Variovorax paradoxus: one gene and its partner. Each later gene encodes a partner of the first gene's protein in a complex. Links are inferred from orthologs where the notes say so. Each region holds a gene or a part of one and is shown in the gene's direction. Other genes may lie near its edges.

Evidence for each region.
Region 2: the proteins of hfq (region 1) and katE are in contact, whole or in part, in a crystal structure (PDB 3VU3), measured with the Escherichia coli proteins. The link is inferred for Variovorax paradoxus from one-to-one orthologs.

Annotation. Positions count from the first base shown.
Region 1 is NZ_CP046622.1:2,447,374-2,464,404, forward strand. The notes cover bases 12,299-14,982. They hold hfq (RNA chaperone Hfq), read left to right. Parts: upstream 12,299-13,359; coding sequence 13,360-13,605; downstream 13,606-14,982. Other genes in these bases: der (ribosome biogenesis GTPase Der), read left to right, coding at 12,299-13,195; hflX (GTPase HflX), read left to right, coding at 13,660-14,829; hflK (FtsH protease activity modulator HflK), read left to right, coding at 14,904-14,982. Also shown: GOQ09_RS11505 (RluA family pseudouridine synthase), read left to right, coding at 1-914; SMC-Scp complex subunit ScpB, read left to right, coding at 1,044-1,964; GOQ09_RS11515 (pseudouridine synthase), read left to right, coding at 1,961-3,763; ndk (nucleoside-diphosphate kinase), read left to right, coding at 3,914-4,339; 23S rRNA (adenine(2503)-C(2))-methyltransferase RlmN, read left to right, coding at 4,361-5,512; type IV pilus biogenesis/stability protein PilW, read left to right, coding at 5,517-6,371; GOQ09_RS11535 (helix-turn-helix domain-containing protein), read left to right, coding at 6,364-7,350; ispG (flavodoxin-dependent (E)-4-hydroxy-3-methylbut-2-enyl-diphosphate synthase), read left to right, coding at 7,347-8,624; hisS (histidine--tRNA ligase), read left to right, coding at 8,640-9,950; GOQ09_RS11550 (YfgM family protein), read left to right, coding at 9,956-10,648; outer membrane protein assembly factor BamB, read left to right, coding at 10,661-11,803; more of der, read left to right, coding at 11,852-12,298; more of hflK, read left to right, coding at 14,983-16,268; protease modulator HflC, read left to right, coding at 16,285-17,031. UniProt on the Escherichia coli protein: RNA chaperone that binds small regulatory RNA (sRNAs) and mRNAs to facilitate mRNA translational regulation in response to envelope stress, environmental stress and changes in metabolite concentrations.
Region 2 is NZ_CP046622.1:560,515-573,400, forward strand. The notes cover bases 9,911-12,877. They hold katE (catalase HPII), read left to right. Parts: upstream 9,911-10,284; coding sequence 10,285-12,471; downstream 12,472-12,877. Other genes in these bases: GOQ09_RS26080 (hypothetical protein), read left to right, coding at 10,121-10,288; GOQ09_RS02685 (CHAT domain-containing protein), read left to right, coding at 12,627-12,877. In the rest of the region: GOQ09_RS02625 (isochorismatase family protein), read right to left, coding at 1-287; GOQ09_RS02630 (helix-turn-helix domain-containing protein), read left to right, coding at 392-1,369; GOQ09_RS02635 (YbdK family carboxylate-amine ligase), read right to left, coding at 1,391-2,572; GOQ09_RS02640 (cation:proton antiporter), read right to left, coding at 2,623-3,894; Co2+/Mg2+ efflux protein ApaG, read right to left, coding at 4,191-4,586; rpe (ribulose-phosphate 3-epimerase), read left to right, coding at 4,658-5,356; GOQ09_RS02655 (hypothetical protein), read right to left, coding at 5,364-5,636; GOQ09_RS02660 (succinylglutamate desuccinylase/aspartoacylase domain-containing protein), read left to right, coding at 5,796-6,791; GOQ09_RS02665 (Ku protein), read left to right, coding at 6,992-8,035; ligD (non-homologous end-joining DNA ligase), read left to right, coding at 8,056-8,946; GOQ09_RS02675 (transglutaminase-like domain-containing protein), read right to left, coding at 8,971-9,789; more of GOQ09_RS02685, read left to right, coding at 12,878-12,886.

The DNA of each region.
Region 1 (17,031 bases):
CCATGGGCGCTGCCGAGCACGGCCAGCGGCTGGACCGCGCATTGGCCGTCCTGGTGCCGGAATTTTCTCGCAACTATCTGCAACAGCTGATCGAAGCCGGGGCGGTGGAGCTGGAGGGGCGCACGGTGCTGAAGGCATCGGCCACGGTGCGGGCCGGGCAGGCCGGCCGCATCGAACTGCGGCCGACGCCGCAAAGCCAGGCGTTCCGGCCCGAGGCCATGGACATCGTGACGGTGCACGAGGACGAGCACCTGCGAATCATCGACAAACCCGCGGGCCTGGTGGTGCACCCGGCGCCGGGCCATTGGAGCGGCACGCTCCTGAACGGGCTGCTGGCGCTCGACCCCAAGGCTTCGCTGCTGCCGCGGGCGGGCATCGTGCACCGGCTCGACCGCGACACCAGCGGGCTGATGGTGGTGGCGCGCACGCGGGCTGCCATGGATGCGATGGTGGCGCTGATTGCAGCGCGAGAAGTCAAGCGGCAATACCTGGCCGTCGGGCACAAGCCTTGGGCGGGCGCAGCCGCCCGGCAGGTCGATGCCCCCATTGGCCGCGATCCGCGCAACCGTTTGCGCATGGCGGTGGTCGATCTGGAGCGCCACGCCGGCAAGACGGCACGTACCCTCATCGAGCGGCTGGACAGCAATGCGCAGGGTTGCGCCGTGCGGTGCACGCTCGAAACCGGCCGAACTCACCAGATCCGGGTTCATATGGCGTCCATCGGGCATCCGCTGGTCGGCGATGCGCTTTATGGAGGCGCGCCCGCCGCCGGGCTGGAGCGGCAGGCGCTGCATGCCTTCAGGCTGGCGTTCGTGCACCCGGTCACGCAGGCGCCGCTGGAGTTCCGCTCCCTTCCGCCCGCGGATCTTGTTCATGCGCTGCAGACCTGGGGGCTGGATTACAATCGCGCCTGACGGCCCGAGGGCCGCGCCGGCCACTCGATGCCGGCCTTGCGTTGCACTCGCCGCGTGCCGGCAACGCCTACTCCTTCCATCCTTGTGAGCCAGCGTCCAACAGACGCCTTTTCCCGGATAACGCGAACCATGAATACGGCGGATGCCAAGCGCATTCTAGAAACCGCCTTGATCTGTTCGAGCCAGCCGCTGCCAGTGCGCGACATGCGCGTGCTGTTCGACGACGAGCTGGGCGTGGACACCATCAAGGTGCTGTTGCTTGAACTGCAGGAAGACTGGGCGCAACGCGGCCTGGAGCTGGTGAATGTCGCCAGCGGCTGGCGCTTTCAGAGCCGGCCCGAGATGCGCGACCACCTCGATCGCCTGCACCCCGAGAAGCCGCCGCGCTACACGCGGGCCGCCCTAGAAACGCTGGCCATCATCGCCTACCGCCAACCGGTCACGCGCGGCGACATGGAAGACATTCGCGGCGTCACCATCAATTCCCTCATCCTGAAGCAGCTCGAGGACAGAGGCTGGGTCGAGGTGATCGGCCACCGCGAAACCGTGGGACGGCCGGCGCTCTACGCCACCACGCGGCAGTTCCTCGACGATCTCGGCCTGGCCTCGCTGGACCAGCTGCCGCTGATCGAAACGCCGGCCCAGCAGGCGGCATTGGTCGACGCGCTCGACCAAGCCTCGGGCAACCAGCCCGGCCTGCCGATGGAAATCGCCAGCGAATCCGATGCCGACGCTTCCGCTGCGACGGATGCGGCGCTGGAAGCAGAATTGACCTTGCCCGGTGCCGAGGGTCCCGAGGCAACGGAAAATCAGGCGCAAGACGAGCCTCAGGCCGCCGAGGCGCACGCCGAAGTGCTCGATGCGGCTGAAGCCATCGAAGCGGTCGACGCCGCTGCCGCGCAATTTGCCGAGGACGCGGCCTCGCCCGAAGAGCCTTCGGAAATTCCCGCCCCCCAGGAAGTCGAGCCTCCCGTTGCGCTCGAGTCCGAAGAAGTCCCGTCGCCCGACGAGACCGATCCCCACGCTGTTTCTCCCGGAAAAACCTCATGAGCTCCTCCGACACCGACGACGCGGCAATCGTGCCGGTCCAGCCCGAATCCGATAAAAAAGCGGTCGCGGAAGTGTCCGGCCCCTCTTCGGATGCCGATGCTGGCGCATCCGCTCCAGCCGCCGGCGAGGGTGAAGCTCCCAAGAAGAAGCGTGCTCCGCGCCGCAAGAAGACCGTGGAGCCGGCTGCAGAGAGTGAAGCTGCGGCAGCACCTGCGGAAGGTTCCGAGCCGGTGATCGAAGCCGCCGCTGAAGCCGCCTCTGCAGCAGCTCCCGCTTCGGAGCCAACCACTGCCGCTCCCGTCAAGGCTGCCGCCCCAGTGGCAGCGGCTGAGCAGCGCGAAGAGCGCCGCGAGGAAGAGGGAGCTCGAGGCCAGTACGACGACGAAGAAGAGGAAGACGAACCCGACGAGGAAGAGGACGACCTCGACCGCGCACGCCGTGCCGCCGAGCGCGAGCAGCGCAATGCGCTGCCGCCCGAGCCGATCCGTTTCGCGGACGTCATTTCAGGCCAGTTCGACGCCGACGAGGAAAGCCCCGAAGTCCCGCCGCTCAAGCGCGTGCTGCTGCCGGAGGCCGACTCGCCCAAGCTGCACAAGGTGCTGGCCCAGGCTGGCCTCGGTTCGCGGCTCGAAATGGAAGCGTTGATCCTCCAGGGCCGCATCTCGGTCAACAACGAACCGGCCCACATCGGCCAGCGCATCCAGTACGGCGACCAGGTCAAGATCAACGGCAAGCCCATTCGCTACCGCATCGCGCCGCCTCCGCCGCGCGTCATCGCGTACCACAAGCCTGTGGGCGAGGTCGTGACGCACGACGACCCGCAGAACCGTCCCACGGTGTTCCGCAAGCTGCCGCGCCTGCAGCAGGGCAAGTGGCAATCGGTCGGCCGGCTCGACCTGAACACCGAAGGCTTGCTGTTGTTCAGCAGCTCCGGCGACCTCGCCAACCAGCTGATGCACCCGCGCTTCGGCCTGGAGCGCGAATACGCTGTGCGCGTGCTCGGTGCGCTCAGCGCCGACGAAAAGAAGAAGCTGCTCGAAGGCGTGCGCCTCGACGATGGCATGGCCCAGTTCGGCACCATCGAAGAGGGCGGCGGCGAAGGCTCGAACTGCTGGTACCGCGTCACCATTTCCGAAGGCCGCAACCGCGAGGTGCGGCGCCTGTTCGAATCGGTCGGCCACGCGGTCAGCCGCCTGATCCGCATCCGCTACGGCGCCATGGTGCTTCCGCGCGGGCTGAAGCGCGGTGCCTGGATGGAGCTCGACGAGCGCGACATCAGCGCTTTGTTCCAGGCATCGGGCGGCGGCGCGCCGCGCCCGCAGCAGCAACGCGGCCCGGGCGGGCAGGACGGTGCCGGCGGCGGCCGCAACGGGCGCAACAAGAAGCGCCGCGGCAACAACCGCAACGCCGGCGGCGCGCAGCAGCAGCCCCGCGACATGCGCGATGACGGCCGCGAGGCGCCCATTCCGAACCCGCTCGGCGAAGGCCGGCCGCCGCGTGGAGAGCGCGGGGGGCGCGGCAACCGAGGCGGTGGTGGTGGCGGCAACGCTGGCATGCAGCCGCAAGGCCGCCGTGGCAACAACAACAACCGTGGCAACCGCCAGGGTGAAGAGCGTCCGCCAGGCGGCGCGAACCAGCCGGATCCGATGAAGACCTCGCTCGGCTACATCGGCGCCGACAGCTTTTCGCGCCAGCGCAAGGAGCAACGCCAAGGCCCAGGCCGCCGTGGTGGCGGTCCGGCGGGCGGAGGCTTCGGCGGGCAGGGCGGCCCGGGCGGAAACCGCCGCCGCGGACGCTGAAAGCCAGCTGCCAGCGCAGCCTTTCGCGGGGTTTTCACCAAGGCCCCGGGCTGCGCCGGTTAAAATCAGAGGCTTTGTCGCCGTAGAGTGCAACATATTCGTTGCAGCCGTGACAAAACACTTCAAAATTAAAGCTCAGGAAGCACTTCAATGGCTATCGAACGTACCCTCTCCATCATCAAGCCCGACGCCGTTGCAAAGAACGTCATCGGCAAGATCGTTTCCCGCTTCGAAGCTGCCGGCCTCAAGATCGTCGCCGCCAAGCTGGTGCACCTTTCGCGCAACGAAGCCGAGCAGTTCTACTCGGTCCACAAGGAGCGTCCCTTCTTCAAGGACCTCGTCGAGTTCATGATCTCCGGCCCCGTGTTCGTGCAAGTGCTCGAAGGCGAGAACGCAATCGCCAAGAACCGCGACCTGATGGGCGCCACCGACCCGAAGAAGGCCGCCCCCGGCACCATTCGCGCCGACTTCGCCGACAGCATCGACGCCAACGCGGTGCACGGTTCGGACGCTCCCGAAACCGCAGCGAACGAAGTGGCCTTCTTCTTCGCCGGCCTCAACGTCTACGCGCGCTGAAGCCGTATCCCGGCTGATTTCATGACCACGGCCAACCTGCTCGAATTCGATCTCGAGGGGCTGGCTGCGTTCTGCGAAAAGCTCGGCGAGAAGCGATTCCGCGCCACGCAGCTGTTCCGCTGGATCCACCAGCGTGGCGCCAGCGACTTCGCCCAGATGACCGATCTGGCCAAGTCGCTGCGCGAGAAGCTCGCCACAACCGCTCGCGTCGAGGCCCTCTCGGTTCTCACGCAGCACGAATCCAAGGACGGCACGATCAAGTGGCTGTTCGACGTCGGCGATGGCAATGCCGTCGAAGCCGTATTCATTCCCGAAGACGACCGCGGCACGCTGTGCGTGTCGTCCCAGGCCGGCTGCGCGGTGGGTTGCCGTTTTTGCTCCACGGGGCATCAGGGCTTCAGTCGTAACCTGAGCACGGGCGAAATCGTCGCCCAGCTGTGGTTTGCCGAGCACTTCCTTCGCAAGCACCTGAAACGCGACGAGCGCGTCATTTCCAATGTGGTGATGATGGGCATGGGCGAGCCGCTGCAGAACTACTCGGCGCTCGTGCCGGCGCTGCGCACCATGCTCGACGACAACGCCTATGGGCTGTCGCGCCGCCGCGTGACCGTGTCGACCTCCGGCGTGGTGCCGATGATCGACCGCCTGGGCGCCGATTGTGCAGTGGCCATGGCCGTGTCGCTGCACGCGCCCAACGATGCGCTGCGCGACGATCTCGTGCCGCTCAATCGCAAGTACCCCATCGCCGAACTGATCGGGGCCTGCAAGCGCTACCTGGCGCATGCGCCACGCGACTTCATCACTTTCGAGTACTGCATGCTCGACGGTGTGAACGACCAGCCCGAGCATGCGCGGCAACTGGTGGAACTCGTTCGCACGCATGGCATTTCGTGCAAGTTCAACCTGATTCCGTTCAACCCGTTTCCGGCCTCGGGCTTGCTGCGTTCGCCGCAGCCGCGGGTGCTGGCGTTTGCCAAGACGCTGAGCGAGGCCGGCCTCGTGACCACCGTGCGCAAGACGCGCGGCGACGACATCGACGCGGCCTGCGGACAGCTGGCCGGCGACGTGAAGGACCGCACGCGCGCCGCCGAACGCATGGCCCAGCGCCGTGCCGTGTCGGAGCGCCCTGTTGTTCTGCATCCGGTTCGAAAGACCACCCCCCAGGAGCACTGATCCAATGAGCATGGCCTTTCCGATGACCACCGCGAGCGCGCAGCGGCTGCTGACTGCAAGCTTTGCCGGTGTGGCCGTGGCGTTTCTGCTCGTGGGCTGCGTCAACACGCGGACCACCACCACCAGCCTGGCCGACACCAGCTCGGGCAAGGGTGCGGAGATCGTCACCGAGTCGGACGAAAGCAGCCGGCAGCGCCGCGCGCGGCTGCGGCTTGAGTTGGCCTCGGGCTACTTCGAGCATGGCCAGAACACCGTCGCGCTCGACGAAATCAAGCAGGCGCTGGTCGCCGACCCCAACTACGCGGATGCCTACAGCCTTCGGGGCCTCGTCTACATGCGGCTCGACGATGCCGGCATGGCCGAGGACAGCTTCCGCCGCGCCATCGCCATCAACCCGCGCGATCCCAACGTGCGGCACAACTACGGCTGGCTGCTGTGCCAGCAGAACCGTTATGGCGACGCGGCCCAGCAGTTCAACGCCGCGCTCGCGGTGCCGAGCTACACCGACCGGGCCAAGACGCTCATGACGTTGGGTGTTTGCCAGCTCAAGGCCGGCCAGCGCCCGGAGGCGGAGCGCAGCCTGATGCAGGCCTATGAGATGGACGCCGGCAATCCGGTGGTCGGGTTCAACCTGGCCTCGCTGCTGGCGCAGCGCGAAGAATGGTCGCGCGCGCAGTTCTACATTCGCCGCGTCAACAACAGCCCCTCGGCCAGCGCCGAGACGCTGTGGCTCGGCATCAAGATCGAACGACGGCTCAACAACCGCGAGGCAGTTGCGCAGTTGGGAGGACAACTGCAACGGCGCTTTCCGCAGTCCCGGGAGGCAATAGCGTACGAGCGCGGGAATTTCAATGACTGAACGGGTTTCGGAGTTCGGCACTTCCGCGGCGCTGCCGCTCGAGGAAGGCGACATCACGCACAAGACGGCCGGCGACATGCTTCGCGAGGCGCGCGAGGCCCATGGCCTGCATATCGAAATGGTGGCCGCGGCGCTGAAGGTGCCGCCGCAGAAGCTCATGGCATTGGAGGCGGACGATATCGATTCGCTGCCCGATCCGGTCTTTGCGCGCGCGCTGGCAAGCAGCGTCTGCCGCGCCTTGCGCATCGATTCCGCTCCGGTGCTGGCAAAGCTGCCGGGAGCGCAGCGCGCGCCGCTGGCAACGGCCGACCGCACGCTCAAGAGCAATATCGTTTCCGGTACGCCGCGCTGGAACGGCAGCCGCTCCAACGGTCTTCCATCGCGCGCATTGCTGATCGTCGTCGCTTTGCTGCTGGTGGGGGCAGCGGTGCTGTTCTGGCTGCCGCAGTCGGCTTTCGACCAGGTCGGCGCCGCCGTCTCGCGTTGGACGGCGCGCGGCGAAACCGAAACAGGCTCGGTTACCGAGGCGCCTGCAGTCGCAGCGGCTCCAGGCGGAGCCTCCGTCATCGAGAACGCACCGGTGTCGCCTGTGCCGCCTGCGGCAACCGGCCCGGCGAATGCGGCGCCCGGAACGCCTGCGGCAGCACCTGCCGCACCGGGTGCGCCATCCGCCACGGCCTTGCCAGCAGCCAATGCAGCTGCCACCGTTGCGGCGCCGTCTGCCGCTGCCGGCGGAGGCCAGCCGCTGGTCTTCGTCGCTCGCGAAGACTGCTGGATCACGGTGACGGAGGCGGGCGGCAAGCAGTTGCTGCGGCGCATCGTGCAAGCCGGCGAAACCGTGGGGTTGTCCGGCGCGCTGCCGCTGTCGGTGGTGGTCGGGCGCGCTTCGGCGGTCGATGTGCAAGTGCGCGGAAAGCCCTACGATCTGAAGCCGGTCACGCGCGGCGGCGGCGTGGCGCGTTTCGAGGTGACATCTTGAGCGACTGCACTCCTCAACCCATTGAATCGGCGGCGCCGAAGGCGCGCCGCTCGCGCCAGGCCCAGGTGGTCTGGGGTGCGCGCACCGTCACGGTCGGCGGCGACGCGCCCGTGCGCGTGCAATCGATGACCAACACCGACACGGTCGATGCCATCGGCACGGCCATCCAGGTGAAGGAGCTCGCCACCGCGGGTTCGGAAATGGTGCGCATCACGGTCAACACGCCCGAGGCCGCGGCCCAGGTGCCCTACATCCGCGAGCAGCTCGACCGCATGGGCATCGACGTGCCGCTGATCGGCGACTTTCATTACAACGGGCATCGCCTGCTGACCGACTATCCGGCCTGCGCCGAGGCGCTCAGCAAGTACCGCATCAATCCCGGCAACGTGGGCAAGGGCGACAAGCGCGACCGCCAGTTCGGCCAGATGATCGACGCGGCCATGCGGTGGAACAAGCCCGTGCGCATTGGCGTGAACTGGGGCAGCCTCGACCAGGAACTGCTTGCCAGCCTGATGGACATCAACAGCCAGCGCGCCGAACCGTGGGACGCCAAGCAGGTGATGTACGAGGCGCTGATCACCTCGGCCATCGAATCCGCCAAGTTGGCCGAATCGATGGGCATGGCCGGCAACCAGGTCATCCTGTCGTGCAAGGTGAGCGGTGTGCAAGACCTGATCTCGGTGTATCGCGAGCTTGCCCGTCGCTGCGAATACCCGCTGCACCTCGGCCTCACCGAAGCCGGCATGGGCACCAAGGGCACGGTGGCCTCGGCCACGGCGCTTTCGATCCTGCTGCAAGAGGGCATCGGCGACACGATTCGCGTGTCGCTCACGCCGCAGCCGGGCGAGTCGCGCACGCAAGAGGTGCTGATCGCCAATGAAATTCTCCAGGCGCTGGGCCTGCGGGTGTTCGTGCCGAGCGTGACGGCCTGCCCGGGCTGCGGCCGCACCACGAGCACCACTTTCCAGGAACTCGCCAAGCAGATCGACGATTACCTGCGCATGCAGATGCCGGTGTGGCGCAAGAAATATCCGGGGGTCGAAACCATGAAGGTGGCCGTCATGGGCTGCATCGTGAACGGCCCCGGCGAAAGCAAGCATGCCGACATCGGCATCAGCCTGCCCGGCACCGGCGAAGCACCTGCGGCGCCGGTCTTCATCGACGGCGAAAAGGCCCTCACGCTGCGCGGCGACAATATCGCCAACGAGTTCCATCAGCTCGTCGAAAACTACATCGAAAAGCGCTTTGGCGGCGAGCACGCCGCCGTGGCCTGACACCTCCGCAGACTCATGGCTGAAAAATTGAATGCCGTCAAAGGCATGAACGACATATTGCCGTCCGAATCGGCGCGCTGGGAGTGGCTGGAGGCCACCGTGCGCGACCTGATGGGGCGCTTTGCATACCGCAACGTGCGCACGCCGATCCTGGAGCGCACGGCCTTGTTCGTGCGCGGCATCGGCGAGGTGACCGACATCGTCGAGAAGGAGATGTACTCCTTTGAAGATCGCGCCGACAAGCACGGCAAGTTCGAGCATCTCACCATGCGTCCCGAGAACACCGCCGGCCTGGTGCGCGCGGTGATCGAGCACAACATGCTGTACGAAGGCCCCAAGCGGCTCTGGTACACCGGACCGATGTTCCGCCGCGAGAACGTGCAGCGTGGACGCTTCCGCCAGTTCCACCAGATCGGCGCGGAAGCCCTGGGCTTTGCAGGCCCTGACGTCGATGCGGAGCTGATCCTGCTGGCCAATGCGCTCTGGAAGGCCATTGGCTTGACCGACGTGCGGCTCGAACTCAACAGCCTGGGCCAACCCGCCGAGCGCGCGCTGCACCGCGCCCAACTCATTGCCCATTTCGAGAAGCATGCCGACAAGCTCGACGAGGACGGCAAGCGCCGCCTGCACAGCAATCCGCTGCGCATTCTCGACACCAAGAATCCGGCCATGAAGGACGTCGTCGAATCGGCACCGAAGCTGATCGACTTTCTCGGGGCTGAATCGCTTGCGCACTTCGAGGGACTGCAAGCCATCCTCAAGGCCAACGACATCGCATTCACGATCAACCCGCGTTTGGTGCGCGGACTCGACTACTACAACCTCAGCGTGTTCGAGTTCGTGACCGACCGGCTGGGTTCGCAGGGGACGGTGTGTGCCGGCGGCCGCTACGACGACCTGATTGCGCAAATCGGCGGCAAGCCGGCGCCGGCCGTGGGATGGGCAATGGGCGTCGAGCGCGTGCTCGATCTGCTGAAGGAGCAGGGCGCCGAGGTTTCCGCGCCCGCACCCGATGCCTATGCCGTGGTGCCTGATGCCGCGTCGATGCCTGTTGTGTTGCGTACCCTGCAGCAGTTGCGTGAGTCGGGTGTCAGCGTGCAGATGCATGCGGCCACGGCGGACGGCCTGAGCAGCTTCAAGGCACAGATGAAGAAAGCCGATGCCAGTGGCGCCACCTATGCGCTGATTTTCGGCGCCGATGAACTTGCGCGCGGCGAAGTGACTCTCAAGTCGTTGCGCGACGGAAGCGGTGCGCAGAGCGCCCGCGCTCTTGCCGAAGTGGCCACCTGGGCCGCCACCCTACAATCGCCGGCTCCCAACACCTGATACGCATGGCAACCCATCTCGATCTCGACGAACAGGAACAGCTCGACCAGCTCAAGCATTTCTGGAACACCTACGGCACCCTGATCACCTGGGTGGTATTGCTTGCGGCCGGAGCCTTCGTGGCCTGGAACGGCTGGCAATATTTCCAGCGCAGCAAGGCGGCGCAAGCCGCAGCGCTCTACGACGAGGTCGAGCGCAGCGCGCAGTCCGGCGACGTGGAACGCATCCAGCGCGTGCTGGGCGACATGAAAGAGCGCTTCGCCAAGACGGCCTATGCGCAGCAGGCCGGCCTTCTCGCCGCCAAGGCGCTGTACGAGAAGGGCAATCTGGACGCTTCGCGCGCAGCCCTTGGCTGGGTTGCCGAAAGCGCTGTCGATCCGGGCTACAAGGCGGTGGCCAAGCTCCGGCTGGCGGCCGAACTGCTCGACAGCAAGTCGTATGACGAAGCGCTCAAGCAACTCTCCGGCGACGTGCCCAGGGAATTCGAGCCGCTCGTGGCCGATCGCAAGGGCGACATCTACATGGCCCAGGGCAAGCGCAACGAAGCGCAGGCCGAATACCGCAAGGCCTGGACCGGCCTTGGCGCGACGTCCGACTACCGGCGCCTCGTCGAATTCAAGCTCAATGCCTCCGGCGTCGATCCGAAGAGCCTGGCACCCGTGATCACGGTCACGCCGGCAGCCCCCCAAAAATCCTGATCGCATCGCATTATGAATTTCAAGCGTTTCATGCCTGAGTCGTCTGTCCTGCGTGCGGGTTCGGCTATTGTTCTGGCCGCCATGTTGGCCGCCTGCTCCGGCACCAGCAAGCCCAAGCCCGCCGAATTGCCGCCGAATCCCGCCTTGTTTGGGGTGCGCCAGGCCTGGAACGTGCGCATTCCCGCCGTGAGCTTCCCGCTCGCAGTCGATGTCAGCGGCGACATCGTGACCGTGGCGGGCACCGACGGCACCGTGGTCGCCATCGATGCCCGTGCCGGCCGCGAAACATGGCGCGGCAACGTCGGCGCCAAGCTGGCGGCAGGCGTCGGCAGCGACGGTTCGCTGGCCGCTGTCGTCACCGCTGACAACGAACTGGTCGCCATCGAAGGCGGCAAGGTCCTCTGGAAGCAGCGCCTCTCGGCCCAGGCCTTTACCGCGCCTCTGGTGGCTGGCCGGCGTGTCTTCGTGCAAACGGCCGACCGCAGCATCAGCGCCTGGGATGGCCAGAGCGGCCGCCGCCTCTGGCTGCAGCAGCGCACCGCCGAAAACCTGGTGCTCAAGAAGTCGGGCGTGCTGATCGCGGTGGGCGACACGCTGGTGTCGGGCATCGGCGGCCGCCTGGTCGGCATGAACCCGGGCAACGGCACTTCGCGCTGGGAAGCGCCGATTGCCGCACCTCGCGGCACCAACGACGTCGAGCGCCTGGTCGACCTGACCGGCAGCGTGAGCCGTGTCGGTGACACCGTCTGCGCCCGGGCCTACTACGCCAACGTCGGCTGCGTCGACACCATTCGCGGCCAGCTGCTCTGGACCAAGCCGGCTTCCGGCGCCGAAGGCGTGAGCGGCGACGAAAGCTTTGTGTACGGCACCGAATCGGACGGCAGCGTCACGGCATGGCGCCGCGCCGATGGTGAGCGCGCCTGGCAATCGACGCGCTTCAAGAACCGCGTCCTGACCGGCCCGCTGGCCGTGGGGCGTTCGCTCGTCATTGGCGAAAGCACCGGAACGCTGCACTTCGTCTCGCGCGAAGACGGCTCACTGCTCAATCGCGTCACGCCCGACGGCTCCGCCATCGGCGTCACCCCGGTGATGGCCGGCAATACGGTTGTCGTCGTGACGGCCAACGGCGGTGTGTTTGGCTATCGCCCTGAATAACTTTCTCGAAGGCCCGCCCATGAAAACCGCGCCAATGAAAGGCCGGCCATGAAGCCGGTCGTGGCCCTGGTCGGGCGTCCCAACGTCGGCAAGTCGACCCTTTTCAACCGCCTGACGCAGACGCGCGACGCCATCGTCGCCGACTTTGCGGGGCTCACGCGCGACCGCCACTACGGCAACGGCCGGCTGGGCAAGCACGAGTTCATCGTGATCGACACCGGCGGCTTCGAGCCCGATGCCGGCAGCGGCATCTACAAGGAAATGGCCAAGCAGACGCGGCAGGCCGTGGCCGAGGCCGACGTGGTGATCTTCGTCGTCGACGCGCGCGAAGGCCTTTCGGCGCAAGACCACGACATTGCCAACGAATTGCGCAGGCTGGGCAAGCCGTGCGTGCTGGCGGCCAACAAGGCTGAAGGCATGCATGACGGCACCAAGCTCGTCGACTTCTACGAGTTGGGCTTTGGCGACGTGCACGGCGTTTCCGCCGCGCACGGGCAGGGCATGCGCGACCTGGTCGAACTGGCGCTCGCGCCGCTCAACCTGCCGGATCCCGAAGACGACACCGACGAAGACGACGTCAACAAGCCGATCAAGCTGGCCGTGGCCGGACGGCCCAACGTCGGCAAGTCCACGCTGATCAACACCTGGCTTGGCGAAGAGCGCCTGGTGGCCTTCGACATGCCGGGCACCACACGCGATGCCATTTCGGTGCCGTTCGAGCGTAACGGCCAGCGCTTCGAGCTCATCGACACGGCCGGCCTGCGCCGCAAGGGCAAGGTGTTCGAAGCAATCGAGAAGTTCTCGGTGGTCAAGACGCTGCAGGCCATCGAGTCGGCCAACGTGGTGCTGTTGCTGCTCGATGCCACCCAGGGCGTGACCGACCAGGACGCGCACATTGCCGGCTACATCCTCGAAAGCGGACGGGCGGTGGTGATTGCCATCAACAAGTGGGACGCGGTCGACAGCTACCAGCGCGAGCAGATCCAGCGCCAGATCGAAACCCGCCTGCCGTTCCTCAAGTTCGCATCGCTGCATTTCATCTCGGCCATCAAGCGCCAGGGTCTCGGCCCGGTATGGCAGGCGATTGCGCAGGCCCATAAATCGGCCACCCGCAAGATGTCCACACCCGTGCTGACCCGGCTGCTGCTGGAGGCGGTGCAGTTCCAGTCGCCCAAGCGCGCGGGCATGTTCCGCCCCAAGCTGCGCTATGCGCACCAGGGCGGCATGAACCCGCCGGTGATCATCATTCACGGCAATTCGCTGGAGCACGTGACCGAGGCGTACAAGCGCTTTCTCGAAGGGCGCTTCCGCAAGGAATTCGACCTCGTGGGCACGCCCTTGCGCATTCAGTTCAAGAGCTCGCAGAATCCCTTTGCGGACAAGGACGACTGAGCGCGCTTGTCGACCGATGGCAGCCGATGAGCTGCGGCTGCGCTGGAAGTTCCGGCTTTTGAGAGACGTTATTTTTCAAAGGCTTTTGACCCCGCCTGCTGCGGCGCAGAAACCCTGTGTTAAGGTCATCTCTCCAACAACTACTCTTGAACACGGAGAATATCGTGAGCAATAAAGGGCAACTTCTACAAGACCCGTTTCTGAACACCCTGCGTCGCGAGCATGTGCCGGTTTCCATTTACTTGGTGAACGGTATCAAGCTGCAGGGCCAGATCGAGTCTTTCGACCAGTACGTCGTGTTGCTTCGCAACACGGTGACACAAATGGTCTACAAGCACGCCATTTCCACTATCGTGCCGGGTCGTGCCGTCAACTTCTCGGCTGCCGAGAACGACGACGCCGCAGCCTGATCGCGCGGAGCGCGGCGGTACCCACCGCCGCGCTTTTTCCATATTTGATCCCGCTTGTCTGAACTGAACTCCCGCCAGGAAGGCGCCGCCGTTCTCGTCGGCGTCGATTTCGGGCTGCCCCATTTCGACAGCGAACTCGAGGAACTCGGCCTGCTCGCACAGACCGCGGGCCTGGAGCCTGTCGCCCGACTCATCTGCAAACGCAAGGCGCCCGACGCAGCGCTCTTCGTCGGAAGCGGCAAAGCCGATGAAATCAAGGAACTGGCTGCAATGCACCAGGCCAGCGAGGTCATCTTCGACCAGTCGCTGAGCCCCGCGCAGCAGCGCAATCTCGAGCGCCAGCTCGACGTGGCGGTGTATGACCGCACCTTCCTTATTCTGGAAATCTTCGCGCAGCGTGCCCGCTCCCATGAGGGCAAGCTCCAAGTCGAGCTGGCGCGACTGCAATACCTCAGCACGCGCCTGGTTCGCCGCTGGTCCCACCTGGAGCGCCAGACTGGCGGCGCCGGTGTGCGAGGCGGCCCCGGTGAAAAGCAGATCGAGCTCGACCGCCGGATGATCAGCGAGTCGATCAAGCGCACGCGCGAGCGCCTCGCCAAGGTGCAGAAGCAGCGCGGAACGCAGCGCCGCCAGCGCGAGCGCCGCGAGACCTTCAACATCTCGCTCGTGGGCTATACCAACGCAGGCAAGTCTTCGCTGTTCAATGCACTGGTGAAAGCCCGCGCGTATGCGGCCGACCAGCTTTTTGCAACGCTCGACACCACCACGCGCAACCTGTACCTGGGCGACGCCCGCCGGCAGGTTTCCATTTCAGACACCGTCGGCTTCATTCGCGACTTGCCTCACGGCCTGGTCGACGCGTTCAAGGCCACCCTGCAAGAGGCGGTCGACGCCGACTTGCTCCTGCACGTGGTCGATGCCTCCAACCCGCATTTCCCCGAGCAGATGGCCGAAGTGCAGTCGGTTCTTCGCGACATCGGGGCCGATGCCGTTCCGCAGCTTCTGGTGTTCAACAAGCTCGACGCCCTTGAAACTGCACAGCATCCGCTGCATCTGCAGGACGAGATGGAAATCGACGGCGTGCAGGTTCCGCGCATCTTCCTGAGTGCGCGAAGCGGCGAGGGCGTTCCCCTGCTGCGAGCCGAACTGGCCCGCCGGTCGGGTTCCGTGGGCGATACGATGACCCCAGAAGCCGACACTGAATTGCACGATACCGCCAATTGATTGGGCACAATCCCGCCACTGACAAGAGAACGAAGCGAATGAATGCAAAGCCAGCGTGGAGAGGGTTTCTGGGCATGTTCAACCTGAACGATGGCCGGTGGGGGCGTGGCGATGAGCCCGCATCCAACGGCGACCGCCCGACCGGCAACCGACCTCCCGACGCAGACCCACCGGGCGCCCCGACGCCCCCGCCTTCGGGCAACAGCAACCAGAACAACGGCAACCGCCCTCGCGGGCAGGGCCCCAACCAGGGGCCGCCGGATCTCGACGAACTCTGGCGCGACCTCAATCGCAAGCTCGGCGGCTTCTTCGGTGGCAAGGGTGGCGGCAACCGCCCCAGCGGCAACGATGGCGGCGGTAACGGCTACAGGCCCGACATGAAGAATGCGGGCTTCGGCATCGGCCTCGTGGCCATCGTGGCCGTTCTCATCTGGCTGGGTACCGGCTTCTTCATCGTGAACGAAGGCCAGCAGGCCGTGGTTACCCAATTCGGCCGCTACAAGGCGACGGTGGGCGCGGGCTTCAACTGGCGCCTGCCGTACCCGATCCAGCGCCACGAAGTTGTCGTGGTCACGCAGATCCGTTCCACCGACGTGGGCCGCGACGCCATCGTGCGCACGACGGGCCTGCGCGAGTCGGCCATGCTGACCGAGGACGAGAACATCGTCGAAATCAAGTTTGCCGTGCAGTACCGCCTGAGCGATGCGCGCGCCTACCTGTACGAGAGCAAGTCGCCCACGGAAACGGTGGTGCAAGTGGCCGAAACCGCCGTGCGCGAAGTGGTCGGCAAGATGAAGATGGATGCGGCCCTTGCCGAGGAGCGCGACCAGATCGCGCCTCGCGTGCGCGCGCTGATGCAGACCATCCTCGACCGCTACAAGGTCGGCGTCGAGGTGGTCAACATCAACTTGCAGCAGGGTGGCGTTCGCCCGCCCGAGCAGGTGCAGTCCGCATTCGACGACGTGCTCAAGGCCGGACAGGAACGCGAGCGCGCCAAGAACGAAGCCCAGGCCTATGCCAACGACGTGGTGCCGCGTGCAACGGGTACCGCATCGCGCCTGAAGGAAGAGTCCGAGGCCTACAAGGCGCGTATCGTCGCGCAGGCGCAAGGCGATGCAGGCCGCTTCGCCGCCGTGCTGGCCGAATACCAGAAGGCCCCGCAAGTCACGCGCGACCGCATGTACACCGACGCCATGCAGCAGATCTACGCCAGCACCACCAAGGTGCTGGTCGACACCAAGCAAGGCTCCAACCTGCTGTACCTCCCGCTGGACAAGCTCATGCAGATGAGCGGCAACAACCAGGCAACGCCGGTCGATGCAGCCAGCCCCAGCGTGGCCGGCACCGCGCCCGCCCAGTCCTCGGTGATTCCCGTGGCCCCCTCCGCCGGCGACAACCGCGCCCGCGACGGCCGTTCGCGCGACCGCGACGTGCGTTGAAAAGGCTAAGAAGAACATGAACAGAATCGGATTCATCGCCTCGTCGATCCTCGTGCTGCTGGTGCTGCTGAGCTCGACCCTCTTCGTGGTCGACCAGCGCCAGTTCGGCGTGGTGTACGCCCTGGGGCAGATCAAGCAGGTCATTACCGAGCCAGGCTTGCATTTCAAGCTGCCGCCGCCGCTGCAGAACGTCTCGTACATCGACAAGCGCCTGCTCACGCTGTCCAGCCTCGACACCGAGCCCATGCTCACGGCCGAGAAGCAGCGCGTGGTGATCGACTGGTATGTGCGCTGGCGCATCACCGATCCGCAGGCCTACATCCGCAACGTCGGCCTCGACGAGAGCGCGGGCGCCACGCAGCTCAACCGCGTGGTTCGCAATGCCTTCCAGGAAAACATCAACAAGCGCACCGTGCGCGACCTGATCTCCGTGCGCCGCGAGGCGCTCATGTCCGACGTGCAGCGCGAAGTGCTGGCCGTGGTGAAGGGTGCCAAGCCTTGGGGCGTGGACGTGATCGACGTGCGCATCACGCGTGTCGACTACGTGGAAGCGATCACCGAATCGGTCTACCGCCGCATGGAGGCCGAGCGCAAGCGCGTTGCCAACGAGCTGCGTTCGACCGGTTTTGCCGAAGGCGAAAAGATCCGCGCCGACGCCGACCGCCAGCGCGAAGTGATCGTGGCCAACGCCTACCGCGACGCCCAGAAGATCAAGGGCGAGGGCGATGCCCAGGCCGCCGCTGCCTACAGCGAGGCCTTCGGC
Region 2 (12,886 bases), 1.9 Mb from region 1 along the record:
ACGCTGGGGAATGCCTTGGTGATCAGGTGGTCGCGCGGGCGCTTTGCAATCTCTGGATGCAGTTCGCCGTTGTGGGTGTCGGCCTGGAACACCGGCGCTCCCTTGGGCGCGTGATGGCGAACCACCACCACCGGCGTGCCGGCCGCGCGAGCTGCGTCCATGGCCTTGGCGATGTTCGGCAGCGATTGCTCGACGGGCGGAAATTCGATCGGCAGGCCGCCGCCTTCGAAATACTCGTTCTGCACGTCGATCGCGACGAGGGCGCGGCGCGGGGTGGGGTTGCTCATGGTGTGTGGCTCCTGGCGATGGTTGTGTTGGGATGGGGTGATTCTTCCCGCCCGGGCTGGTAAGAGAAAGTGGCCCGAAAGCCATTCATCGATAAAATCGGGCCATGGCCACAAAACCTGCGGAAACCATTGCCGTCGTTGCCTTCGATGGCATCAGTCCTTTTCACCTGTCGGTGCCGTGTATGGTCTTCGGCGAAGACCGCACGGAAGCGGGCGACCTGCGCTTTCGTCTGCTGGTGTGCGGCATCGAGCCCGGCCCGCTGCGCACCAATGCCGGCTTCACGCTGACGGTGCCGCACGGCCTGGAGGCGCTCAGAAAGGCGCAGATCGTGGTCGTTCCTTCATGGCGCGACGACAGGCGGCCCGCGCCGCCCGCGCTGATCCGGGCGCTGCAGGCGGCGCATCGGCGCGGTGCCATCGTGGTGGGGCTGTGCCTGGGCGCATTCGTGCTGGCCGAAGCGGGCCTGCTCGACGGCCGCCCGGCCACCACGCACTGGAACCTGGCCGAAGCCTTTGCCAGGCAATATCCCAAGGTCACGCTGCACCCCGAGGTGCTGTACGTCGACGACGGCGATGTGCTCACTTCGGCCGGCACAGCAGCAGGTATCGACTGCTGTCTTCATCTGCTGCGGGTGCGCTACGGCGCCGAGGCGGCCAACCGCGCCGCGCGGCGCATGGTGGTTGCGCCGCACCGCGAGGGCGGGCAGGCGCAGTACATCGAGCGGCCGGTGCCCGCCGCTGCAGAAAGCGACCGCCTTGCGCCGCTGCTCGAGTGGCTGGGCCGCCATTTGCACAGCCCGCATGAGCTGGACGACCTTGCCAGGCGCTCGCTGATGAGCCGGCGCACCTTTACGCGGCGCTTTCGCGAAGCCACCGGCACCACCGTCGGCCAGTGGCTGCAGAACCAGCGCCTGGCGCTGGCCCAGCGGCTGCTGGAGACAACCGGCCAGCCCATCGAACAGGTGGCGACGGACGCCGGCTTCGGCTCGGCGGTGTCGCTGCGAAAGCACTTCGTCGCGGCATTCAAGACCTCGCCCACGGCGTACCGCAGGCAGTTCTCGCAGGAGGCCGTCGCCGCCTGACCGGCAGGGGCCGAAGCGGACTCAGGCCGCGCCGCGAAAGCGCAGCGCCGCCTGCCGCACCACCTCGGCCAACAGGCGCTCCTTGCCCTGCTTCTCGCGCAGCCAGCGCGCATCGTTGCGGTTGGCTTCCACGCTGGTGCGCAGCTCGCCGAGCGCTTGCGTGGCGTTGAGCGCCTCGCTGTGCCATTCGAGCTGCGTCATGGTCATGAGGATGTGATCGCGCAGCGGCATGTGCTGGCCGCTGGCGGGGTCGACATACACCGCGTCGAGCCCGAAGCGGCAGGCCTGGAAGCGGTTGTAGGTGTAGACCAGGTAGTCGTCTTCCGTCGGCTCGAAGGGCTGCTCCTGCAGAAACCACGCGGCCAGCGACTGCACGTAGCCCGCCAGCGCCGCGGCGCGCTCCACCGTGAGCGGCGTGTCGAACACGCGAATCTCGATGGTGCCGAACTCCGGCTTGGGCCGGATGTCCCAATAAAAGTCCTTCATGCTGCGCACGACGCCGGTGCGGGTCATGCGCTCGAAGTACGCTTCGAATTCTTTCCAGCTCAAGGTGAAGGGCGCGCGCCCCGAGAGCGGAAACGCGAACACCGAGTTGAGCCGGGCCGAGTCGAATTGCGTGTCCTGCCCCTGCACGAACGGCGACGAGGCCGACAGCGCAATGAAGTGCGGGATGTAGCGCGACATGCGGTGCAGCATCAGCAAGGCCGCGTCTGCATCGGGGCAGCCGATGTGCACGTGCTGGCCGAAGATGGTGAACTGCTTGCTCAGGTAGCCGTACAGCTCCGACAGCTCGCGAAAGCGCGGCTTGTCGTAGATGCGCCGCTCATGCCACTGCTGGAACGCGTGAGTGCCGCCGCCCACCACCGCGATGTTGAGCTTGTCGGCATTCTTGATCAGCGCCTCGCGAATGGGCGAAAGCTGCGTGATGACGTCTTGCGCCGAATGGCAGATGTCGGTCGAGATCTCGATCATGCTCGAGGTCATCTCGGGCACCACGCTGCCGGGCAGCGGGGTTTGCGCCATCAGCCGGAGCATGTCCTCGGCATAGGGCGCCAGGTCGTAGTCGTGCGTGTTGACGAGCTGAAGCTCCAGTTCCACGCCGAGCGACAGTGCTTCGGAGCGGTTGAAGGGCTCCAGCTTGACCACGCGGCTCGCGGGATCCGAGGGAAGCGCCGGCGAGCGGAAGTCGTCGCTGTCCGCCATGCTGGGAACGAGGGGGGTACTGGAGCTGTCGGGAAAGCCCGTGGACGCGGTCATCGCTGCGTGTCCTCCGTGGTGCTGAAAGCCTGTGGCGCCCAAGGCACCGAGCTCTCGCCCACCGCGTGAATGGCCACGGTGGCGAGCACGGCGCCCATCACTTCCATCAGGAGAATCGAGGGCAGGGCCACCTGCGTGATCATGGTGCCGAGCAGCGGCGAGGCGGTGGTGAAGTTGGATGCGATCAACAGCGCGATCGCCGACAGCGGCGACATGGCGCAGCCTACCCAGAAGGCCTGCTTCCAGCTGGCGCCGCTGCCGGGGTTGGCAATGGCCACGCCGGCAATCTTGGCAAACAGGCGAACCACGATCACCGCCAGCACCACGCTGGCAACGGGCAAGGTCCAGTCGGCCTGCGCCGCCACGATGGACACCAGCACGAACATCAGCATGGTGAGCAGCGATGCGGCCGTGCCGAGCTGCCGCTGCCAGGCCCAGGGCTTGGGGTTGAGCGTCTTCAGCAGCACACCGCCGATCAGCGCGGCCAGCGGCGCGGAGCCGCCGACGTGGGCCGTGAGGGCGGCTCCGGCCGCAATCAGCGCGAGCAGAAGGATCGAGGTGCTCTCGCTCGTCGGGCTCATGAACCGCAGCGCCGTGCGAAGCGCCAGCGCCAGGATGGCGCCGATCACGAACGACAGGCCGAGCACCACCGCCACCGGATAGAGCTTTTGCAGCAGGGTTTGCGGCGCACGCTCGATCAGGCCCGCCTGCGCATAGCCGAGCGCCAGCGCATAAAAGGTGTTGAGCGTGGCCAGCGTCATGGCGCGCTCGGTCACGGGGCCCGAGGCGCGCGTATCCATGATCACGCGGCTCAGCACCGCCGGCGAGGCGACGATGGCCATCAGCGCAATGGGGTTGGCCACTGGGTCGGGCAGGCCCAGCAGCTGCAGTGTCCACAGCACGCCGAAGTAGGTGAGAGTGGCTTCCAGCAGGCTTTGCCCCAGCACCATCGGGTTGTGGCGGAACCAGCGCAGCGGCAGCCGGCCGCCGGCTTCGAACAGCACAACAGCGGCGCCCAGCTCCAGCAGGAACAGGCTGATGCCGCGCAGAGGCCAGATGGCGCCCTCGAAACCGGCAAAGCCGACCACTGCGCCCACGATCGAATAGCCGACCACCTTGGGCAAGCCCAGGTAGCGCTGCACCAGGTGGCCGGAGGCCGCCGCGGCGGCCAGCAAAAGCGACCACAGCACGGTAGGCAGGCCCGCCGAAGGGCGCAGCCACTCGGACCAGAAGCCCAGCAGGTCGTTGATGAAACTCGTCAAATTCATGCAGGTAGAAAAAAGCTGGTGGCCGCCGCTATTTGGCCGGCCGACAGTGTCACGTGGCGCACGCCCAGGCTAGCCCGAACAAACCCGCTAATGCGGGCAGCGGGCCAGGCATGAGTCCGAGCGGAATGGAGGAAGCGAAGCCCGAGATATGTGTGCGCATGAAGATGGCCCGGCGGTGGGCACGGGGCGGCGCCCGGAAAAACGCCGATGCGAGGTTTGTAACGCATGGCAGAGTCCCGGCGGTGCAGGACAAAGGCGTTTTCTGTTCAGCCAGTGCCTGGATGCCCGGGGCCAGCCTAGTGCAACACACGCGATACAGGCGCTCCGCCGATGTCGGCCTCCAGCACGAACATCGGTACCGGCACGTCGAAGCGCTCCCCCTCTTCAGTCACCACGAAGAAGCTGCCGTGCATGGTGCCGCTCGGCGCCTGCAGGCGGCAGCCGCTGGTATAGCGGAACGATTCCCCCGGCGCCAGCAGCGGCTGCTGGCCGATCACGCCAAGCCCTTTGACTTCCTGCGCATGGCCGGAGGCGTCGTTGATGAGCCAGTGGCGCGCGATCAACTGCGCGCCCACCTGGCCCACGTTCGTGATGGTGATCGTGTAGGAGAAGGTGTAGATGTTGTCCTTGGAGGAGGACTGGTCGGCCAAGTAGCGGGGCTCGACCTGGACGCTGAAGGGGCTGTGTGACATGCGCGCGATGGTAACTGGAGCCTTCTCTTGCACTGCTTTCCGGGTTTTGCGCCGGCTGCGACAATCGGCGCATGAGCACGCCGTTCCGCATCGCCCCCTCCATTCTTTCCGCCGATTTCGCCCACCTTGGCGACGAGCTGACCAAGGTCATCGCCGCCGGCGCCGACTGGATCCATTTCGACGTGATGGACAACCATTACGTGCCGAACCTGACCTTCGGTCCGATGATCTGCAAGGCCCTGAAGCCCTACGCCAAGACGGCGGACGGCGAGCCGGTGCCGGTCGACGTGCACCTGATGATCCAGCCCGTCGACGCGCTGGCCGCGTCTTTTGCGGAAGCGGGCGCCGACTACATCAGCTTTCACCCCGACGCGTCGCCGCACGTCAACCGTAGCATCCAGGCCATCAAGGGCGCGGGCTGCAAGGCGGGGCTGGTGTTCAACCCGGGGCTGGGGCTGGAGGCGCTGGACTGGGCCATCGACGACATCGACCTGATCCTGATCATGTCGGTGAACCCCGGTTTCGGCGGGCAGAGTTTCATCGACTCGGCGCTGCGCAAGATCGAACTCGCGCGCAAGCGCATCGAGCAAAGCGGCCGCGACATCCGGCTGGAGGTGGACGGCGGCATCAAGGCCGACAACATTGCGCGCGTGGCCTCCGCGGGCGCCGACACCTTCGTGGCCGGCAGCGCGATCTTCAATGCCAAGGACTACGGCGCGGTGATCTCGTCCATGCGCGACCAGCTCGCCGGCGTCGGCAAGAAGAAGTAAATCGGGCTCAGCGCTTGACCTTGTCGTTGTAGACGCGGTCCGTCACCGGGCCGCGGTCGGTATCGACGGCGCCGCGCTCGATGTCGTCATGGCCCTTGCGGCCCACCTCGCTCGGCTGGCCGTCCTGCGCCTCCTGGCTGTCGGAAGACTGGTCGCGCTCATGCGGCAGGCGCGGCGCCGAATCGCCCCCTTGCTCGACCTTGGTGTTGCCGCCGCCGGCGTCCCGCACCGGATCGTCCGGCTTGCCGGGGTCCTTCGAACGGGGCTTGCTGCTGCTCATGGCGTGTTCCTCTCGGTGTCGATCTGATGAGTCGAGCCTGCATCGCCCGGCCGGTAGCGACGGTAGGACAGCCGATGCGAGCCCTGTAGGCGTGCCGCGCCGCTATGAATCTAGTAGCGTCTTTGCGCACAGGGCAACCCCTCCGCAATAATCGACCGGATGTCTTCCGATGATCCTTTTGCCGGCGCAGCAACCGACAGCCTGCGCATCCACACCTTCGCCTCGCTGAACCCCGGCCCCCGGCTGCTGGTGATGGGCGGGGTGCATGGCGACGAAACCTGCGGCACCGTGGGCATCGAGCGGGTGCTGGCCGAATTCGACGGCGGAACGCTCCAGCTGTTGCGCGGCCAGCTCAGCTTGGTGCCCGTGGCCAATCCGCTCGCGCGACGGCGGCTGCGGCGCGAGGGCGAGCGCAACCTCAATCGCCTGTTCAAGCCCAGCGAGGCGCCGGCGGACTACGAGGGCCGAGTGACCAATGTGCTGTGCCCGCTCATCGAGCGGCACGACGTGCTGCTCGACCTGCACTCGTTCCAGAGCGAGGGCGAGGCCTTCGCGATGATCGGCCCGCGCGACAACGCCGGCCAGCTGGAGCCCTTTGCCCGCGCCCGCGAAGAGGGGCTGCTTGCGCTGCACCTGGGCACGCCCATCGTGGTGGAAGGCTGGCTCGACATCTATGCGGCCGGGCTCGCGCAGCGTTCCGCGGGCACCGCCGTTGGGGAAGACGCCATCGACTTCGGCCGCGGCACCAACGAGTACATCCGCAATTGCGGCGGCTACGGCGTCACGCTCGAATGCGGCCAGCACCAGGACCCGCAGGCGCCCGAAGTGGCGTGGCGCGCCATTCGCCGCGCGCTCACGCTGCTCGGCATGGCGGCGTTGCCGGAAGGCATGGCGGCCGCGCCGCCCAGCCCGCCTCAGTTGCTGCGGCTGGCCAGCGTGACCGACCGCCTGCATGAAGAAGACAGCTTCGTGCGCGACTGGGCCACCTTCGATGCGGTGCAGCGGGGCGAGCCCATCGGCGTGCGCCACGACGGCACGCTGGTCAGCGCGCCGGACGACGGATTCATCGTGTTTCCCAACGCGCTGGCACTGCCCGGCGCCGAGTGGTTCTACTTCGCGCGGCCGAGCGAGCGCGTGCTCGGCTCTGTGGCCTGAAGCATCCGCTCCTTCCCCCTCCGGGGGAAGGCTGGGATGGGGGCGGGCAGAGCGCCCGAATAGACACGCCGCTTGCCCCCACCCCGGCCCTCCCTCGGAAGGGGACGGAGAAATGCATGATCCCTACGGCAGGCGCCGCAGCACTCCTACATCGGCGGGCCGTCGTTGGCGCAAAGTCCTGAGCCTGAAGGAGTGTGTCCATGGCAGTCTCGAAAAAAGCACCCGCGCCGCGCGTCCTGTGGAAGGGCGCGATCAGCTTCGGCCTCGTCCACATCCCCGTGGCGCTGTACTCGGCCACCACCAGCCAGAGCATCGACTTCGACTGGCTCGACAAGCGCACCATGGACCCCGTGGGCTACAAGCGCATCAACAAGAAGACCGGCAAGGAGATCGCGCGCGAGAACATCGTGAAGGGCGTCGAGTACGAAGACGGCGAATACGTGGTGCTGAGCGACAAGGAAATTGCCGACGCGTACCCCAAGACCACGCAGACCATCGAGATCGAGACCTTCGTGCCCGCCAACGGCATTCCGTTTCTCTATCTCGAGCGGCCCTACTATGTTGCGCCCATCAACCGCGGCGCCAAGGTGTATGCGCTGCTGCGCGAAACGCTGCAGCGAAGCGGCCGCATCGGCGTGGCGCGCGTGGTCATCCAGACCAAGCAGCACCTTGCCGCACTGGTGCCCGTGGGCCCCGGGCTGGTGCTGAACCTGCTGCGCTGGGGCTCCGACATCCGTCCCTGGACCGAACTGCCGCTGCCCTCCGAAGACGCCAAGAAGGCCGGGCTGAACGAACGCGAGATCAAGATGGCCGAGCAGTTGGTCGAGGACATGAGCGCCGACTGGGACCCTGACGAATACAAGGACGAGTTCAAGGACGAGATCCTGCGGCTCGTCGACCGCAAGGTGGCCGCGGGCCAGACCGAGACCGTGACGCAAATCGAGCCCGAGGAAGGCCAGGCCGTGGAAGGCCGCGGCGCAAAGATCATCGACCTGACCGAGCTGCTGCAGCGCAGCCTGCGCAAGGGCGGCGGCGCAAAAGCCTCGACCAAGACCGCCGACGCGGACGAAGAGGACGACGACGAAGAAGAGCCTGCCAAGCCGTCCGCGAAGAGCAAGACCACCGCAAAGGCCAAGCCGAAGACCAAGGCCCACGGCAAGACCACCTCAAAGAGCACCAGCGGCAGTGCCGCCGGCAAGCGCTCCGCAGCCAAGTCGGCCCCAGCCCGGCGCCGCGCGGCATGACGGACCGAAAGAGCGACCGAATGGAGACCAAGGCGCCGCGCATCACCCATGCGGAACGCATGATCGACGCCGCCAGCGGCGTGACCAAGGGCGACCTTGCAACCTACTACGCCACCGTGGCGCCGCTGATCATTCCGCACCTCAAGGGGCGCCCCGTGGCCCTGGTGCGCGCGCCCGAGGGCGTGGGCGGCGAGCTGTTCTTCCAGAAGCATGCGCAGCACAGCGACATTGCCGGCATCAAGCTGCTCGACCCCGCGCTGGACCCGGGGCATGAGCCGCTGCTGCAGATCGACACCGCCCAGGCGCTGATCGGGGCGGCGCAATACAACACCATCGAGCTGCACACCTGGAACGCCACCTCGCGCGCCCTCGGAAAGCCTGACCGCATGACCTTCGACCTCGACCCCGGCGAAGGTGTCGACTGGCAGCAGATCCAGGAGGCCGCGCTGCTGGTGCACGTGCTGCTCGACGAACTCGGCCTGCCGTCGTTCCTGAAGACCAGCGGCGGCAAGGGGCTGCATGTGGTGGTGCCGCTTCGGCGCGAGCTTGGCTGGGACGAGGTGCGGGGCTTTTCGCGGGCCATCGTCGAGCACCTGGCGCGCATCGTTCCCGACCGCTTCGTGGCCAAGAGCGGCCCGCGCAACCGCGTGGGCAAGATCTTCGCGGACTACCTGCGCAACGGTTTCGGCGCAACCACGGCCAGTGCCTGGTCGGCGCGCGCGCGTCCGGGCATGGGCGTGTCGGTGCCGCTGGCGTGGGAAGAACTGCCCGATCTGGGCAGCGCCGCCCACTGGACGGTGGCCACCATTGCCGAACGCGTCAGCGTGGGAAACACGCCTTGGGACGCCATGGAGAGCAGCCGAACGGGGCTTCGGGCCGCCATGGAGATGCTGGGCTACATGCCCTCGTGAAGCCGCTGCGCTTGCCGGGCTGCCCTATTGCAGCACTTCGGCCGTCGTTACTTCGAAGCGCTGCAACGAGTTGGCGCCGAACACCATGGTGATCGGCACGTCGGCCGCGTCGCGCCCGCGCGCAATCACGATGCGGCCGATGCGGGGCACGTTGTGCCGCGCATCGAAGGTGTACCAGCGGTCGCCCAGGTACACCTCGAACCAGGCGCTGAAGTCCATCGGGTACGGCACGGGCGGAATGCCGATGTCGCCCAGATAGCCCGTGGCATAGCGGGCCGGAATGTTCATGCAGCGGCACAGCGTGATGGCCAGGTGCGCGAAGTCCCTGCACACGCCCGTGCGCTCGCGAAAGCCTTCGAGTGCCGTGCGCGTGGCGCGTGCGGCCTGGTAGTCGAAGCGCAGGTGCTCGTGCACGAAATCGCAGATGGCCTGCACGCGATGCCAGCCGGGCGTCACGCGCGAAAAGTTGTTCCATGCGAACTGCAGCAGTTCGCTGTCCACTTCGCAATAGCGGCTGGGCAGCAAAAAGCGCAGCGTCGACACCGGCAGGTCGGCGGCCGAGTGCTCCACGGCGCCGTAGTCCACCGGGTCAGTCCAGCCGGGGTCGAACACCACGGCATGGTTGCGCAGCCGCACGCTCTCCACGCCTGCCGGTATCCGCACCCGCGCGCAGTGGTTGTCGAAGGCGTCCATGTAGTAGTCGGTGTGCAGCGGCGGGCTGATGGTGATGTGCTCGCCGTTCTGCAGGTCGGCCGCGCGCGACGGGTGGACTTGCAGCATGTAGATCAGTGCCGTGGGCGCCGTGACGGCCAGTTCAATGTCGAAACCGATCTCTATCTGCATGTCGTTCTTCCCTCTCGGCCGAGTATGTGTTCTGTCCGGATGTGCAAGCAGGCTTCGTGCCTCCTTTGTTGATGCTATCGGCGCCCCAGTGCCGCGGCATGCGGGCAGAGGCGCAAAGCCGCGTAGGTGCCAGCCCGGCCCTGTCGGCGCGCTCCTACCTTGCGCGCCTCACCTCTCCCACAAGCTGGGGCGAGGCGCCACTACGGGTAACAGACTGCGGCAAACATAACCTTTCGAATCGCTCGCAACGCCTTCAAATCGGCTCTTATCGCCCTTACCGGCTGCAGCGCAAGCATTACGTCTTGTTCAATCTGATCTGCTGGAGCGAATCATGGATATCTCTGCGTTGTTCGATTCACTCACCGGTACTTGGGGGGATGAAATCCTGTTCTGGGTGGTGGCCGCAGTGGCAGGTTTCATCTGCCTGATCGCGTTGGTGAACGTGCTGGACCTTTTTCTCGACAACGAAGCTGACCCCCCAATGAAAGATCCTCGATGACGCCACAGAACAAGGCCGCCGCCGGACGCCGATCTAAGGCCACGGACGGCACCAATGCCAAGCAGCAGCAACTCGAAGGCTTCGCAACCGATCATGCGCCCAATCTGACGACCAACCAGGGTCTTCAGATTCCAGACAACCACAACTCGCTCAAGGCAGGTCTGCGCGGGCCCACGCTGCTCGAAGACTTCATCCTGCGCGAGAAGATCACGCACTTCGACCACGAGCGCATTCCCGAGCGCGCGGTGCATGCCCGCGGCTCGGCGGCGCATGGTTTCTTCCAGGTCTACAAGTCGATGTCGCAGTTCACCTCGGCCGACTTCCTGCAGGACCCCGATGCGAAGACGCCCGTTTTCGTGCGCTTCTCGACGGTGGCCGGCGAACGCGGATCGGCCGATACGGTGCGCGACGTGCGCGGCTTCGCGGTCAAGTTCTACACCCGCGAAGGCAACTACGACCTCGTGGGCAACAACATCCCCGTGTTCTTCATCCAGGACGCGATGAAGTTTCCCGACCTCGTCCACGCCGTCAAGCCCGAGCCGCATCACGCGATGCCGCAGGCCGCGAGCGCGCATGACACCTTCTGGGACTTTGCCTCGCTCATGCCCGAGAGCACCCACATGCTGATGTGGGCGATGTCGGACCGCGCCATTCCGCGCAGCTACCGGATGATGGAAGGCTTCGGCGTTCACACCTTCCGCTTCGTCAACCATCGCGGCGAGAGCCATTTCGTCAAGTTCCACTGGAAGCCCAAGCTCGGCATTCACGGCCTCGCATGGGACGAAGCGCAGAAGATCGCGGGCAAGGACCCGGACTTTCACCGGCGCGACCTGTGGGAAGCCATCGAGAACGGCGACTTTCCCGAGTGGGAGCTCGGCGTGCAGCTCATTGCGCCAGACAAGGCGCAATCGCTCGGCTTCGACCTGCTCGACCCCACCAAGCTCGTTCCCGAGGAGATGGTGCCGGTGCAGCGCATCGGCCGGCTTGTGCTCAACCGCAACCCCGACAACTTCTTTGCCGAAACCGAGCAGGTGGCATTCCACCCGGGCCACGTGGTGCCCGGCATCGACTTCAGCAACGACCCGCTGCTGCAAGGGCGCCTGTTCTCGTATACCGACACGCAGATCTCGCGGCTCGGTGGTGCCAACTTTCACGAGCTGCCCATCAACAAGAGCGTGTGCCCGTTCCACAACTTCCAGCGCGACGGCATGCACCGCCAGACCATCGCGCGTGGACAGGTCGCCTACGAGCCCAATTCGCTGGGCGACGGCAAGGAGTTCCGGGTGGACGGCGGCAGCGTCGGCTTCCAGTCGTACCCCGACGAGATGGAGTCGCCCAAGGTGCGCCGGCGCAGCCCGACCTTCGACGACCACTTCACGCAGGCGCGCCTGTTCTTCAACAGCCAGAGCGCCGCCGAGAAAGAGCACATCGTCGCGGGCTTTCGCTTCGAGCTCTCGAAAGTCGACGTGCCGGCCATCCGCCAGCGCATGGTCGACAACCTCGCGCACGTGGACGAGAAGCTCGCGCGGCGCGTGGCGGAGCCGCTCGGTATCGGTGCTCCCGATGCCAAGGCCGCGGCGGGCCGCGCGGGCTATCGCGAACACCGCATGTCGCTGCCGATCTCGGAGTCTCCAGCGCTCAGCATGGCCGATTCCGGCGACGGCACGATCCGCACGCGCAAGATCGCCATCCTGGTGGCGGACGGCATCGACTCCGCCTCCCTCAAGCCGATCCGCGATGCGCTCGAGCAGGCCGGCGCGCGCTGCAAGGTGGTCGGCCCGCGCCTGGGCACCGTGGCCAGTGCGTCGAAGCGGCAGATCGACATCGACATGACCTTCGCCAATGCGCCTTCGGTGATGTTCGACGCCGTGCTGGTGCCCGGCGGCAGCCTGGGCGCCACGGCCCTTGCGGCCACTGGCGATGCCGTGCACTTCGTGCTCGAGGCCTACAAGCACTGCAAGGCCATCTGCACCGTGGGCGAGGGCGTGCAGCTGTTGTCCAGGCTCGGCATTGCCGCCGACGCGCAACCCGGCGACCTGCCTCCGGGCGTCGTGGTGGCGGCCACGCCGGTTACCAACCTGGGCGACAACACCGCGGCCACGCAGATCGCGCAGGACTTCGTCGCGGCCATTGCCAAGCACCGCCACTGGGAGCGGGCCGACATCGAATCGGTCCCCGCCTGACGGACTCCTTCAGGTAGTCCGTTTGCGCTAGGCCTTCTTGCGAATAGCCGCCGCGGGAGGGCGCTCCTAGACTTTCCCACGAGGCCTGAACGGCGCGCACTTCCGCGGCGTCGACCCCCGCAACCGCGGGCACACGGGCCGCACGCGGGGGTCCAATGACGTGGTTTTCGAGAACGGGATGGGAGCGCTCGGCACGTCGTGCAGGAGCCGCGGGTGCTCTCGGGCTGGCTGGCATTCTCTTGCTGGGGCACGGGCCATTGGCCTTGGCGCAGCCGCAGGCGCCCAACGCCGAGGCCGCGGCCAGCAAGGCCGAGCAGGCCCGGCTTGCCGACACCGACACCTTGCTGGCATTGACCAGCGAGGGCGCGGTGCTCTACGGGCAAGACGCGGTCAAGCTCTCCGGCTACCAGTACTG